DNA from 2 places in the Luteibacter sp. 329MFSha genome. Region 2 is predicted to be linked to the other one. Evidence: predicted binding sites of a transcription regulator. Region 2 holds the regulator's gene; the other holds the start of a gene.
The links. The regulator FliA, encoded in region 2, starts transcription of late flagellar genes. The targets are predictions, from matches to a motif close to TAAAGTTTNNCNNNCNNNGGCCGATAA.

Region 1: the regulator FliA is predicted to act here: its motif matches at 5,687-5,713, upstream of BMW54_RS08600 (GGDEF domain-containing protein).

Annotation. Positions count from the first base shown of each region.
Region 1 covers NZ_FOJE01000001.1:1,904,275-1,911,577, forward strand. The annotation lists gene BMW54_RS08580 (lamin tail domain-containing protein) at 1-762, shown strand, start outside; gene pip (prolyl aminopeptidase) at 883-1,842, opposite strand; gene BMW54_RS08590 (FAD-binding oxidoreductase) at 1,876-3,258, opposite strand; gene serA (phosphoglycerate dehydrogenase) at 3,369-4,604, shown strand; gene BMW54_RS08600 (GGDEF domain-containing protein) at 4,699-5,652, opposite strand; tRNA gene BMW54_RS08605 (tRNA-Pro) at 5,850-5,926, opposite strand; gene BMW54_RS08610 (MerR family transcriptional regulator) at 5,974-6,330, opposite strand; gene ihfA (integration host factor subunit alpha) at 6,311-6,610, opposite strand; gene pheT (phenylalanine--tRNA ligase subunit beta) at 6,612-7,303, opposite strand, start outside.
Region 2 covers NZ_FOJE01000001.1:149,301-156,603, reverse strand. The annotation lists gene BMW54_RS00740 (flagellar motor protein) at 1-648, opposite strand, end outside; gene BMW54_RS00735 (chemotaxis protein CheA) at 650-2,689, opposite strand; gene BMW54_RS00730 (protein phosphatase CheZ) at 2,698-3,339, opposite strand; gene cheY (chemotaxis response regulator CheY) at 3,348-3,749, opposite strand; gene BMW54_RS00720 (RNA polymerase sigma factor FliA) at 3,810-4,541, opposite strand; gene BMW54_RS00715 (P-loop NTPase) at 4,538-5,413, opposite strand; gene flhF (flagellar biosynthesis protein FlhF) at 5,478-6,815, opposite strand; gene flhA (flagellar biosynthesis protein FlhA) at 6,910-7,303, opposite strand, start outside.

The DNA.
Region 1 (7,303 bases), 1.8 Mb from region 2:
ATCAACGTCGGCTTCCTCGTGCGCACGGACCGCGTGCGCGTGCTCGACGTGCGTCAGCTCGGCGCCGACGAAACCTGGCAGGACCAGGGTGCCACGGCGTTCGTGCACGATCATCCGCCGCTGTTGCTCACGGCCGAAGTGCCGTCGCTGGTCGGACGCGTGCGGGTCAATGTGATCGCGGTGCATCCGAAGGCGCGCCAGAACGTCGACAAGACCGGCACGACGGCGGAGCGCGATCGCCAGAAACGCTTCCTGCAGGCGAAGTCGCTCGCCACGCAGGTGCAGGCGTTGCAGACGGGCCGGAAGAACCTGCTGGCACCGCTGCTGGTCGTCGGCGATTTCAACGCGTATCAGTTCAGCGATGGCTTCACCGACGTGGTCGGCCTGATCTCGGGCCGTTACGACGACAGCCAGAACCTGCTGAAGCTCGGCGGCAACGTGGTGAAGCCGGCGCTGTGGAACGCCGTGGAATCGGTGCCCGCGCAGGATCGCTACTCGTTCCTGTTCACCGAGAACTTCGGCAACATCCAGGGCCAGAGCCCGCGCCAGGTGCCCACCCACCAGGTGCTGGACCATGCGCTGCTCAACACGGTCGCGCGCGGCCTGTTCCTGCAGATGCAGTACGGTCGCGGCAACCTCGACGCGCCCGTGCAGACGCTGGACGACGCGGCGACCGCCACGGACAAGCGCAAGGCGATCGGCTCATCGGACCACGACGGCTTCGTGGTGGACATGCTGACGCTGCCGACGATCCTGCGATGATGTGAGGTGCCCGGCGACGGCCGGGCGCCTTTTCGCCGATACGATCGGCTCCCACCCTTCGGTAGGTGGCTACCGGAGGGTGGGAGCCGATCGTATCGGCGATGCGGCGCGAAGCGCCGCCTATCGGTTCGCGAAGCGATCGGTGGCCCGCACCAGCTCGCGCGTGATGCCGGGCTCGAACGCCGAGTGGCCGGCGTCCTGCACGATGCGCAGGTCGGCTTCCGGGAACGCGCGGTGCAGGTCCCATGCGCTGCGGACCGGGCAGACGACGTCGTAGCGACCCTGCACGATCACGGTGGGGATGTGGCGGATGCGGCCAACGTCGCGCAGCAGCTGGCCGTCGACCTCGAAGAATCCCGCGTTGACGAAGTAGTGGCACTCGATGCGCGCGAACGCGAGCGCGAACTCGTCCTCGCCGCTGGAGGCCATGTGGCCTTCGTCCTGATAAAGGTAGCTCGTGGCGGCTTCCCACACCGACCACGCGCGCGCCGCGGCGACGCGCACCGCCGGATCGTCGCTCGTCAGCCGGCGATGGTAGGCGCTGATGAGATCGCCGTGCTCGGCCTGCGGAATCGCGGACAGATACGTTTCCCACGCGTCCGGGTAGAGCTGGTCGCAGCCGGACTGGTAGAACCATTCGAGTTCCGAGCGGCGCAGCATGAAGATGCCGCGCAGCACGAGTTCGGTGACGCGCTCCGGGTGCGTTTCGGCATAGGCGAGCGCCAGCGTCGATCCCCACGAGCCGCCGAAGACCTGCCAGCGGTCGATGCCCAGGTATTCGCGGACCCGCTCGATGTCCGCGACGAGGTCCCAGGTGGTGTTGTCGGTCAGCTCCGCGTGCGGCGTGGACCTGCCGCAGCCGCGCTGGTCGAACAGGACGATGCGGTACGTCGCCGGATCGAAGAAACGGCGGCAGCGCGGATTCGTCCCGCCGCCCGGACCGCCATGCAGGAAGACGACCGGCTTGCCCTGCGGATTGCCGCTCTCCTCGAAATAGAGCGTATGCAACGGCGACACCTGGAGCATGCCGCTGTTGAACGGCTCGATCGGCGGATAGAGGTCGGGTGAATCCTGGGCCATGGAAAGTCCTGCGGGGCGTGGAAAGTGCCTAGGTTACAGCAGCTTGCCCGGGTTCATGATGCCCTTCGGATCCCACGCCGCCTTGATGGCGCGCATCAGCGCGATCTCGGCGTCGCTGCGCACGCTGCCGAGCCAGGGCTTCTTCACCAGGCCGATGCCGTGCTCGGCCGAGATGCTGCCGCCGTGCCGGGCGAGCGTGTCGACCAGGAGCGTCGTGACGTGCTCGCACTGCTCGACGAACCGCGCGTTGTCGAGTTCCGCCGGCTTGAGGACGTTGATGTGCAAGTTGCCGTCCCCGATGTGGCCGAACCAGACCACCTCGAAGTGCGGGTATCCCTCGGACAGAAGCGCCTCCATCTCCGCCATGAACGCGGGCACGGCGGAAATGCGCACCGACACGTCGTTCTTGTATGGCTTATGTGGCGCGAGGCTCTCCGTGATGCCTTCGCGCAACCGCCACAGCGATGCCGCCTGCGCGTCGCTCGAGCTGATCACGCCGTCGACGACCCAGCCCTCCTCCATGCACAACTCGAAGAAACCGAGCGCGGCGGCTTCGGCCTGGTCGTCGGCCGCGTCGAATTCCGTGACGACGTAGAACGGGTGCGTCTCTTCGAACGGCTGCTGCGCCCCGTGCGCCAGCACGTGACGAAGGGCCCGATCGGTGAAGAACTCGAAGGCTTCCAGACGGAGGCTGTGCCGCGCTTCGGCGAACACCTTCATGAGCGCGTCCATCGCGGGCACCGCGAGCAACATCACCTGCGAGGGCGGCGGTGGCGAGGTGAGCGTCAGCGTCGCTTCCACGACGATGCCCAGCGTACCCTCCGAACCGATCACGAGATGGCGCAGGTCGTAGCCCGAGGCGTTCTTGATCAGGCCACGGTTGAGGTCCAGCAGTTCGCCGGTGCCGGTGACGACCTTCAGGCCGGCGACCCATTGCCGCGTGTTGCCGTAACGGATGACGCGGATGCCGCCGGCGTTGGTCGCGATGTTCCCGCCGATCTGGCAGGAACCACGCGCGGCGAAGTCCACCGGATAGAGCAGGCCGTGTTCGCGCGCGGCGTTCTGCACGGTCTCCAGCGGAACGCCGGGCTGCACGGTGAGCGTGCGGTCGATCGGGTCGAAGCCGAGCACGCGGTTCATGCGATCGAGGCTGACGACGAGTTCGCCGTGCGCCGCCACGGCGCCACCGGAAAGACCGGTGCGCCCGCCGGACGGGACGATAGCGACGCCGGCGCCATGCGCCCAGCGCACCACCGCCTGTACCTCGTCCACCGACGCCGGCCAGACGATGGCCAGCGGCGCCGGCCTCCAGCGACGCGTCCAGTCGCGGCCGTGGTGCTCGAGGTCGCCGGGATCGGTCGACACCTTGAGGCCGGGAATCTGGTGGAGAAGGTCGGACAGGCGCGGATCGGTCATGGGACGGCTCGCTGGCGAAGGCGTCCAGCGTGCCGCAAGGCGGCCCGAGCGTCTACCGCGCCGCAGCATATCTGGCATAGTGGGAACTCCCTCCCAGGACCGTCCGGACCATGAAGCGCACGTCGTACCCGAAGGAAGACATCAAGGTGCTCCTGCTGGAAGGCGTCAGCCGCAGCGCGCTGGATACCTTCCGTCAGGCGGGTTACACGCAGATCGAGTTCCACGAGAAATCGCTGTCCGGCGACGACCTGATCGAGCGCATCGCCGACGCGCACATCGTCGGCATCCGCTCGCGGACGCAGCTGACGGCGGAGGTGCTCGCCGAAGCGCGCCGGCTAATCGCCGTGGGCTGCTTCTGCATCGGCACGAACCAGGTGGATTCGGCAGAAGCCGAACGCCTCGGCGTGCCCGTCTTCAACGCCCCCTACTCCAACACGCGCAGCGTGGCCGAACTGGTCATCGCCGAGACGATCATGCTCGTGCGCCGCATTCCCGAAAAGAACGCGGAATGCCATCGCGGGGGCTGGTCGAAATCGGCCGCGGGCAGCTTCGAGGTGCGCGACAAGGTGCTGGGCATCGTCGGTTACGGGCACATCGGCACGCAGGTCGGCGTGCTCGCCGAATCGCTGGGCATGCGCGTGATCTTCCACGACATCGAACCGAAGCTTTCGCTCGGCAACGCGCGTCCCGCGGCAAGCCTGGACGACCTGCTCGAACGCGCGGACGTGGTCACGCTGCACGTGCCGGAGACGGCGTCCACGAAGAACATGATCGGTGCGGACGAGATCCGGCGCATGCGGCCGGGCAGCATGCTGGTGAACGCCTCGCGCGGCACCGTCGTCGACATCGACGCCCTCGCCGACGCGCTGCGCTCGAAGCATCTCGCGGGCGCGGCCATCGACGTCTTCCCGGTCGAGCCCAAGGGCAACGACGATCCGTTCGTCTCGCCGCTGGTCGGCATGGACAACGTGATCCTCACGCCCCACGTCGGCGGCAGCACAGCCGAGGCGCAGGAGAACATAGGCATCGAGGTCGCCTCGAAGCTGGTCCGTTACAGCGACAACGGCAGCACCCTCTCGGCGATCAACTTCCCGGAGGTCTCCCTGCCCGGCCACCCGACCAGCCGTCGCCTGCTGCACATCCACCGCAACATCCCGGGCGTGCTCTCGCGCGTCAACGAGGTCTTCTCGCGCGCGGCCGTCAACATCGATGGCCAGTACCTGCAGACCTCCGCGCAGGTGGGCTACGTGGTGATCGACGTCACCACCAGCGAAGAACACGCGGCCGCCCTGCGCAACGAGCTGGCGGCGATCGACGGCACGCTGAAGGCCCGCGCGCTGTATTGAAGCACCTACCCCCGGTAGGAGCGGACCTGGCCGCGATGGGGGCTCGCGACCTGCCAATCGCGGCCAGGTCCGCTCCTACGGGGAAACGCGGGCGTCAGGCGGGGACGCCGCCCTCGGCCACCACGCGTGCCCTGCCGCGCTCCTTCGCCATGTAAAGACGGCGATCGGCCAGTGCGATGAACGGAAGGATGTCGTCGCCCTCCGCGGGAACGAGCGTGTTGACGCCCGCGCTGAGCGTGAGGCGCTTGCCGTCACCCGCGCCGGCATGGGGAATGAGCGCCTTGTCGACGAGGTCGAGGCAGCGCCAGCCCAGCGCCATGGCGGTGGCCGCGTCGGCGTCGGGCATGAGCAACACGAACTCCTCGCCGCCGAAACGGCAGAGAAGGTCGCGCGGGCCTCGCACGATGCCCGACAGCGCGGCGGCGACGCGCTTCAGGCACTCGTCGCCTTCGAGATGACCGTAGTGGTCGTTGTACTGCTTGAAGTAGTCGATATCGAGCACGACCACGGACAGCGGCTGGCGATCGGCCTGCGCCTGCCGCCACTCCCTTTCCATCACGAGGTCGAAACGGCGGCGATTCGCCACGCCAGTCAGGCCGTCCTTGAACGAGAGCTCCTCGAGCTCGCGCTGCATGTCGAGCAGCCGCTCCTCGGTGCGCTTACGCTCGCTGATGTCGAACATGAAGCCGATCAGCGCGTTCGGCGTGCCGTCGGGATTGCGCACCACATGGACCACGTCGCGGATCCACACGAACTCGCCGTCCTTGCGCAACGCGCGGTAATCGGCCTCGTGGTCGATGCCCGCCTGCGACTGCGACACGCAGAAGTTGAAGACCCACTCGCGATCCTCGGGATGCATGCGGTCGGCCCAGTCCTGCACCGTCTGCCACGACTGCGGCGCCCAGCCCAGAAGCTCCTCGATCTGCGGACCGATATACGCGAAGCGCAGCGTCGCCCAGTCGATCTTCCACGGAATGGCGCGGGTGGATTCCAGCAGCGTCTTGTAAACGCCGGCGTCCTCCTCGCGGAGGATGTCTTCGATGCTCATGTGGCGCCTGCGGTTCCCCTGGTGCTCTGCAGGGGTATCGGCCGATTCGGCGTGAACTGTAGGAGCGCGCGTGCGCGCGACAGCTCCTCGCGAGAAGCCCAGGACCTGCGGCTCACGGCCTCAAAACATGTCGCGCGCAAGGCGCGCTCCTACCGGGTCGAAAAAAAAAGCGTCCCGGAGGACGCTTTTCAGAATAATGGTCGGGGTGGCGAGATTCGAACTCGCGACCACTACACCCCCAGCGTAGTGCGCTACCAGGCTGCGCTACACCCCGACGAGCTGACGATTGTAACAGCATCGCCGCGATCTGCGGAAGGCGGATCAGCGACGAAGCAGGGTCAACACTTCTTCCAGTTCGAGCCGCACCTGGCGCACGATCTGGTGCGACATGCTGGCTTCCATCCGGGCCTGCGGGCCTTCGAGGCGGGCGCGGGCGCCCGTGATGGTGAAACCCTCGTCGTACAGCAGCGAACGGATCTGGCGGATCATCAGCACGTCGTGGCGCTGGTAATAGCGGCGGTTGCCGCGGCGCTTGACGGGCTTGAGGGCCGGAAACTCCTGCTCCCAGTAGCGGAGCACGTGGGGTTTGACACCGCACAACTCGCTGACCTCACCGATGGTGAAGTAGCGCTTCGCCGGAATGGCCGGAAGTTCGGTGTTATTCCCTGGATCCAGCATAGCCCTCGACTCTTACCTTGAGTTTCTGGCCGGGACGGAAGGTGACCACCCGCCGGGCAGAGATGGGAATTTCTTCGCCGGTCTTGGGATTGCGACCGGGCCGCTGATTCTTCTGCCTCAGGTCGAAGTTGCCGAAACCCGACAGCTTCACCTGCTCGCCCCGCTCCAGAGCCTCGCGCACGACCTCGAAGTACGCGTCCACGAATTCCTTGGCCTCGCGCTTGTTGAGGCCTACGTCGAGGAAAAGCCGCTCGGCCATTTCCGCCTTGGTCAGCGCCATCTTATCCTCGCAATCTTGCCTTGCATGTCTTCTCCAATGCCCCCACCGCGTCGGCGACGCGAGCGTCGGCATCGTCGTCGGTAAGGGTGCGTGAAGCGTCCTGTAAAATCAAGCCCATAGCGAGACTCTTTCGACCTTCATCGATTCCCTTTCCGGCGTAGCGGTCGAAGAGGCGGATCCCTACGAGGATGTCGCCGAGCGCCTCGCGAACGGTCGCTTCGACCGACGCCCAGGTCACCTCTTCCGGCAGCTCGACGGCGATGTCGCGGCGGACGGCCGGGAAGCGCGGGACCTTGCCGGCGCTGGGCAGGCGGCGCGCCAGGATCGGCTCGAGCGCTAGCTCCATCACATAGACGTCGGGGCCGAGGTCGAGCGACTTCGCCAGCGCCGGGTGCAGCGCGCCGAGGAAGCCCGATGGCACGCCGTCGCGAAGGACGCGGGCACCGCGGCCCGGGTGCAGCCACAACGGGAGGTCCTGCGTGTCGATCGTCCAGCGCGCCGGCTCGCCGGTGTGGGCGATCAGCGCGTCGAGGTCGCCCTTGAGGTCGAAGAAGTCGACCGGGCGCGAGACCTCGCCCCACTGCTCGGCGCGCGCCGTTCCCGACGCGACGACCGCGACGCGGCCGATCTCGTCCGGCGCGCCACCGGTGGCGTGGAAGCTGCGGGCGATTTCGAACAGGCGCACACGCTCCT
Region 2 (7,303 bases):
CTGCGAGCGCTGGCGGGCGAGGCCCTTCAGACGCGAGGCCATCGGCAGCGCTAAAAGGTTGGCGAGGCCGATGCCGTAGATGGTCGCGACGAACGCCGCCGCGATGCCGTGGCCGAGCTTGCTCGGTTCGGCGAGGTTCTGCATGACCGACATCAGACCCATCACGGCGCCGATGATGCCCATCGTGGGGGAATAGGCGCCGGCGTTCTCGAAGACCTTGGCGGCTTCGATGTCGGTGTGCTCGCGCGCGAGCATTTCCACTTCGAGCACCGAGCGCATGGCGTCGGGCTCCGTGCCGTCGACCAGCAGCTGGAGGCCCTTGCGGATGAAGGGATCGGTCTCACGCTCGATGGCCGGCTCGAGACCGAGCAGGCCCGTGCGGCGCGAGATTTCGCTCCAGCCGACGATGCGGCTGACGAGGTTCTCCGACTCGATGTCGGGCGGACGATACACCCAGGGCAGCATGCTCCATGCACGCTTGAGCACCGCCCCGGGCGTCTGCACGAGCAACGCGGCGAAGGTACCGAGGAAGACGATCACGAAGGCCGCCGGGTTCCAGAGGGCGTCGAGGCTCGAGCCCTTGAGGATGGTTCCCACGATGATGACCACGAAGGCCAGGATCGTCCCGACGACGCTCACGATATCCATGTCAGACAGCCATCCTTAGCGAGGGCAGCACCTGGCCGCCGTCGTCGGCGAGGCCTGCGAGATCCAGCACCAGCGCGATCCGGCCGTCGCCGGTGATGGTCGCGCCGGCGACGCCGGGAACATCCTTGAGAAACGGACCGAGCGGCTTGGCCATGACGTCCTCGCGGCCGAGCACCTCGTCGACGAGGCAGCCGAGCGTCTGGTGCCCGATCTGCACCACGACGACGTGACCGCCCTTCCCCGCCGCGCCGGCCCAGCGGCCGAGGTCGGCCAGCGGTAGCGCGCGCTGACGGTGCGCCGCGACGATGCGTCCGTCCAGCTCCTGGATCTGGCCGGGAACGAGTTCGAAGACCTCGGCGACGTTCGACATCGGCAGCGAGAGCAGACGGTCGCCGACGCGTACCATCAGCACGCGAAGGATCGCGAGCGTGAGTGGCACCGAAAGGCGGACCGTGCTGCCGTGCCCGACGCGCGAGTCGATCGACAGCGTGCCGCCGAGCTCGACGATCTTGGTCTTGACGACGTCCATGCCGACGCCGCGGCCGGAGATGTCGGAGACTTGGCTCGCCGTGGAGAAGCCCGGACGGAACACGATCTCGTAGCACTCGCGCTCGTCGAGGCGCGCGGCCTGCTCCTCGTCCATCAGCCCCTTTTCGACCGCCTTGCGGCGCAGGACCTCGGGATCCATGCCCTTGCCGTCGTCGGTGACGGTGATGACGATGCGGTCGCCGAACTGGCCCGCCGCGAGGCGCACCGTGCCGGCGCGCGGCTTTCCCTCGCGGGCACGCGCGTCGGGCATTTCGACGCCGTGGTCGACCGCGTTGCGCAGCAGGTGCACCAGGGGATCGGCCAGCGCCTCGACCACGGTGCGGTCGATGTCGGTGTCCTCGCCCTCGGTGACGAGCTCGATCTCCTTGCCGAGCTGGCGGGCGAGATCGCGCACGATGCGCGGGAAGCGCGAGAACAGCTTGCCCACCGGCTGCATGCGCATGCGCAGCACGGCGTTCTGCAGGTCTTCGGCCACGCGCTCGAGCTCGCCGATCGCGCGCTCCATGGGATCGTTCGTGCCGCGTGGCGCGAGGTTGCTCAGGCGGTTGCGCACCAGCACGAGTTCGCCCGCGGCGTCGACGAGACCGTCGAGGCGGTGCGTGTCGACGCGGACGGTGGTGTCGGCCGCCTGGGCGCCGCGTTTTTCGGTCGCGGCTTTCGGCTTCGCCGATGTGTCGTCGGTGCTGGACGCGGGAGCCGGGGCGACGGGCGCCGCGGTCGCTGCCACCGCCGCCGGCGCGAGCGGCTCGGGCGCCGCAATCGGCGTGGTGCCGGGCGCGGCCGTGCCATGCAGGCTGTCGAGCAGCGCCTCGAATTCGTCGTCGCTGATGGCGTTCGTGTCGGTGGCTGGCGCCGGAGCCGCAACCGCCGGCGGCACGCCGCCGACGGGCTCGGAGCCCGGCGCAGCCGTGCCGTAAAGCGAGTCGAGCAGCGCTTCGAACTCGTCGTCGGAAATGGTGCCGGACGGTGCCGGCGTGGGCGCCCGATCGCTGCGGGCGGCGTCGAGCATCGCCTCGAATTCGTCTTCGATCGGATCGTGCGCGCGCGCGGGTGCGCTGGCGGCGACCGCCACGGGTGCCGCGAGCGCCACCGGTGCCGCCGTCGCCGCGCGGCCGGGAATGAGCAGGCGATCGAGCAGCGAACGGGGCGCGGCTTCGATCGGCACGCCACCGTCGGCGGCGCGCATCATGTCGTTGAGCAGGTCGAGCGATTCCAGCAGCGCGTCCATGAAGCCCGCATCGAGCACGATCGCCCCGTTGCGGGCCTCGTTGAGGAGATCTTCCGCGCGATGGCACAGCTCGACCATCGGATTGAGGCCGAGGAAGCCCGCGCCACCCTTGACGGTATGGAACGCGCGGAACACCGCGTTCAGCAGTTCGACGTCGCCGGGCGTGGACTCAAGGTCCACCAGCTGTTCGCCCAGGCTCTCGAGCAGTTCCCGCGCCTCGATGAGGAAGACGTTGAGAAGCTCGTTGTCCAGCTCCACGCTCATAAGCGCGCTCAGAACCCGAATTCGCTGAGCAGGCGGTCCACTTCGTCCTGGCTGACCTTGTCGGCCGCCGGTGCCGCGCCGCCCGCGAGCGACCCGGTGAGTCGCACCAGCTCCACGAGCGAGGATTCGACCTTCGCCATGAACGCCTCGACCTGCGCCACGCGCTGGCCGGAGAGGTCTTGCCAGGACTGGGCTTCGACCATTTCGCCGAACCCGATGTCGCAGCTCTGCGCGAAGTCGCCCACGCGCACGGCCAGTGCCGTGGCGTTGCTGGCGAACGCCGGATCGGCCTGGTCGAGCACGAGCACCTCGTCGGCCTGGCGGGCCAGCGCCTGCGCCTGGGGGCGCAGCTTCTCGCTGAAGTCGAGCGTGCGGTGGGCCGCCTGCGAGCTCATCTCGAGGACGTCGCGCAGATGCTTGCGCGCGTCGCTCATGTTGCCCGGGACGCCGTCGGTGGAGATATCGGCGGCAAGGCGCCGCGCCGACTCGTGCAGGTCGCGCGCGAGGTGACCGAGCGCGAGGAAGATGTGCTGCTCGCGCGTGCGCAGGAGGTTGTCGAGCGCGTGCTCGAAGGCCACGGTGTCGTCGGCCTCGAAAAGTTCGCGCAGTTCGGGGGCGACATCGCGGCCGCTGGAAAGCATCGTGTTCATCGTCATCCTTAGCCGGCGGCCGCGGCGAGCCGCTCGAAGATCTTGTCGAGTTTTTCCTTCAGCGTGACGGCCGTGAACGGCTTCACGACGTAGCCGTTCACGCCGCTCTGCGCGGCGGCGATGATCTGGTCGCGATTGTTCTCGGCGGTGACCATCAGCACCGGCAACGCTTTGAGCGCGGCGTCCGCGCGGATGGCGCGCAGGAGCTCGATGCCCGTCATGTTGGGCATGTTCCAGTCGGTGACCACGAGGTCGAAGGATTGCGAGCGCAGCATCGCGAGGGCCGCGTTGCCGTCTTCGGCTTCCTGGATCAGGGTGTTGGTGAAGCCGAGCTCCACCAGCAGGTTCCTGACGATGCGTCGCATGGTGGAGAAATCGTCCACCACGAGGATCTTCATGTTCTTGTCCAAAACTCGTCTCCGCCTTGCTGACCGCGCGTGCTTCTTACCGGCGACGGCACCGGGATGCCGTCAATGCTTGTCTTTCCAACCCGACATGCGTGCACGGAGGCGGATCAGGGCCTGGCCATGGATCTGGCACACCCGCGATTCGCTCACCCCCAGCACCGCACCGATTTCCTTCAGGTTGAGTTCTTCATCGTAGTACAGCGACATGACCAGCTTCTCGCGCTCGGGCAGTCCGTCGATGGACTGCGCCAGCGCGTCGCGCAGGCCTTCCTGCTCGAACAATCCTTCCGGGCCCGTGGCGTCCGGGTCCGCGACGTCGATCGCCGCGCCCTCGTCGCCTTCGGGCGCCGTCAGGCTCAGCAACCGCGCGCTCGCCGCGTCGGCCAGGATCTGGTTGTATTCCATGGCGTCGATGCCCAGCCGCTTCATCACTTCCGCGTCTTCGGCATCCGCGCCCGTCTCGTTTTCGATCTGCCTCGTCACCTCCGCCACCTCGCGCAACTTCCGGTGGACGGAGCGCGGGGTCCAGTCCGTCTTGCGCAGTTCGTCCAGCATGGCGCCACGTATGCGGATGCCCGCATAGGTTTCGAAGCTGGCCGCGCGAGTCGGCGAATAATTCCTCGCGGCCTCGAGCAGTCCGATCATCCCGGCCTGCATGAGGTCGTTCGCATCCACGCTTGGCGGCAGCCTGCCCATCAGGTGATAGGCGATGCGACGCACCAGCGGCGCGTGAGTCCTCACCAGTTGGTCAGGCGGAATCCGCGTGATCTCCAGGTATTCGGTCGCGACGCTCACAGTGGCAGCCCTCCCCCCAGGTGGGACCGTTCGGCGAAGAAACCGATACGGCCCTGCGCACGGGGCTCGGGTTCACCCCATGTATCGACCGACCTGGCCAGATTCTTGAATCCGACCGCGGAGCGGCTGCTCGGCCAGGCGTCGACGACCGCCGCCTGGCGGCGGATGGCCTGGCGCAGGTACTCGTCGTGCGGCACCATCCCCATGAAATCGAGCGACACGTCGAGGAAGCGGTTGGTGACCCGGGACAGCTTCTCGAACAGCTGGCGGCCTTCCTGGGCGTGCCGGACCATGTTCGCCACGATGCGGAAGCGGTTGACCGCGAACTCCCGGCTCATGACCTTGATCAGGGCATAGGCGTCGGTCAGCGAGGCCGGCTCGTCGCAGACGACCACCACCACCTCGTCGGACGCCGCGGCGAACATCGACACGCTGTCGGAGATGCCGGCGGCCGTGTCGACGATCAGGTATTCGGGGGGCAACGTGTACTCGTCGAACGCGCGGATGACCGCGGCGTGCTCGATGTTCGGCAGCTGGGCCATGCGACGGGCGCCGGACGTGGCCGGGATGACCTTCAGGCCGTGCGCGGCCGGGAGCACCAGGTCCTCGATGGCGCATTCGCCTTCGAGCATGTGCCCGAGGTGCCGCGTGGGCTGGAGGCCGAGGAGCACGTCGATGTTCGCCATCGCGAGGTCGGCATCCAGCAACAGCACGTCGCGCCCGCCCATGGCCAGCGCCATGCCGAGGTTCACGGCCACCGTGGTCTTGCCGACGCCGCCCTTGCCGCCCGCGATCGCGATGCTGCGGGTGGGCCGGCGGTCGGCGAGCCAGTTGAGGCCGGCGGCCTGGGTCGTATCGACGTGTGTGTTCATAGAAAGATCACTGCAGGAATGGGACGGAGTCACGCAGGGAGTCGGGCGGGTGCGGCGCGGCCGGTCAGGCCATCGCCGGGGGTGAGAGGCCGAACCGTTCGGCCAGGACGGCGTCGTCGGGTTCGTCGTTGCGCTGCTTGAGGAGCTGCGCGGCGAGGCAGACGAGCTTGTGCGCGTCGGCCGTGGCGATGTCCTCGGGCACGCGCTGACCGTCCGTGGTGTAGTCCAGCGGCATGCCGTGGCGGATCACCGCCGATAGGGCGCCGCCGATCAGCGGCGCCTCGTCGAGCTTGGTGAGGATCGCGCTCTGCGGCGCCAGCGGCGCATAGGCGCGGATGGCGTTGTCGATCGCCTGCGCCTGCGCGTTGGCGGCGAGCACCAGGCAGACGCGGACGTCGGAGGTCGCGCGCAGCGTCTCGAACTGCTGCTGCAGCTTGGGATCGTTGCCGGCGAGGCCCGCGGTGTCGACCAGCACGGTATGGCGGCCGCGCAGCTGCAACAGCACGTTGCGCAGGCTGGTGGCGTCGTGGGCGTTGAACACGCGCACGCCGAGCAACCGGCCGTAATGCTCCAGCTGGGCGCCGGCGCCGATGCGGTACTGGTCGGCGCTGATCAGCGCGACGTTCGACGCGCCGTGGCGAAGCACCGCGCGCGCGGCGAGCTTGGCGATGGTCGTCGTCTTGCCGACGCCCGTGGTGCCGACCAGCGCGGTGACGCCGCCGCCGACGGTGTCGAAGTTGCGACCCGACGTGCGGATGTGACGGGACAGGATACCGAGCGGCAGATAGCGCGCCTGCTCGGCCGTCATGCCCGGCGGCAGTTCGGCGCTGAGCGAGCGGGCGACGTCGCCGTCGATGCCCAGACGGGTCATCTCGCGCAGCACGCGGGCGCGCAGCGGCTGGTCGCGGTCCATCTGATTCCAGGCGAGCGTCGAGAGCTGCACTTCGAGCATCTCGCGCAGGTTGTTGATCTCGGCGCGCACGCCGTTGACGGCGGCATCGTTGGCCGGGGCGACCGTGGCCGCACGGACCACGTCGGCGACGCTCGCGGCGAGCGCGGCGCTGGACTGACGCTGCGGCGCGTTGCCCGTCCCGGCGAAACCCGCCTTCGCGGCGCGTTCCACGGCGGCGGCGGTCGCGGCGCGGGCCTGGTCGATGCGCGCGGCGCGCTCGGCCTCGTCGCGCTGGGCCCGGATCGGCGCCTCTTCGCGCTTCGGTGCCGGCGCGTCGATGCCGAAGCCGGCCTCGCGAACCAGGGCCTCGTCGTAATCGAGGGCGGCGATGATCTCGATACCGTCGTCCATCCGACGCGTCGACAGGATCACCGCGTCGGGACCCTGTTCGTCACGGACCTGGCGCATGGCCTGGCGCATGTCGGGAGCAACGAATCGTTTGATTTTCATGCCTTCGATCCTGTCTTCGTCCTGACGCCCGTCGCGGGGACGCCATCAGTTTCTTCCGCTTGCGTCGCGCGTTCTCCGCGCGACGTCTCAAGTCCTATCGCCCGAGGGCCGTCACCAGCTTGACGCGCCGGTTGTCCGGAACCTCGTTGTAGGCGAGTACATGCAGGTTTTGGGCCACATGACGCGTGAAGCGCGAAAGCCATGGACGCAACGCCGGCGACACCAGGAGCACGGCCGGTTCCCCGGCCGCTTCCTGCCGCCGCGAGGCCTCCGCGACCGACTGCTGGAGGCGATCCGCCAGACCCGGCTCGACCGCGGCGCCGGCGGGGCCGCCACCCTGGAGCGATTGCAGCAGGATCTGTTCGAGATCCGGCGCCAAAGTAATGACAGGCACTTCCGTGCCGAGGCCCGCGATCTCCTGCACGATCTGGCGGCCGAGGGTGACGCGCACCGCGGCGGCGAGGACGCCGGGATCCTGGCTCTGGCCC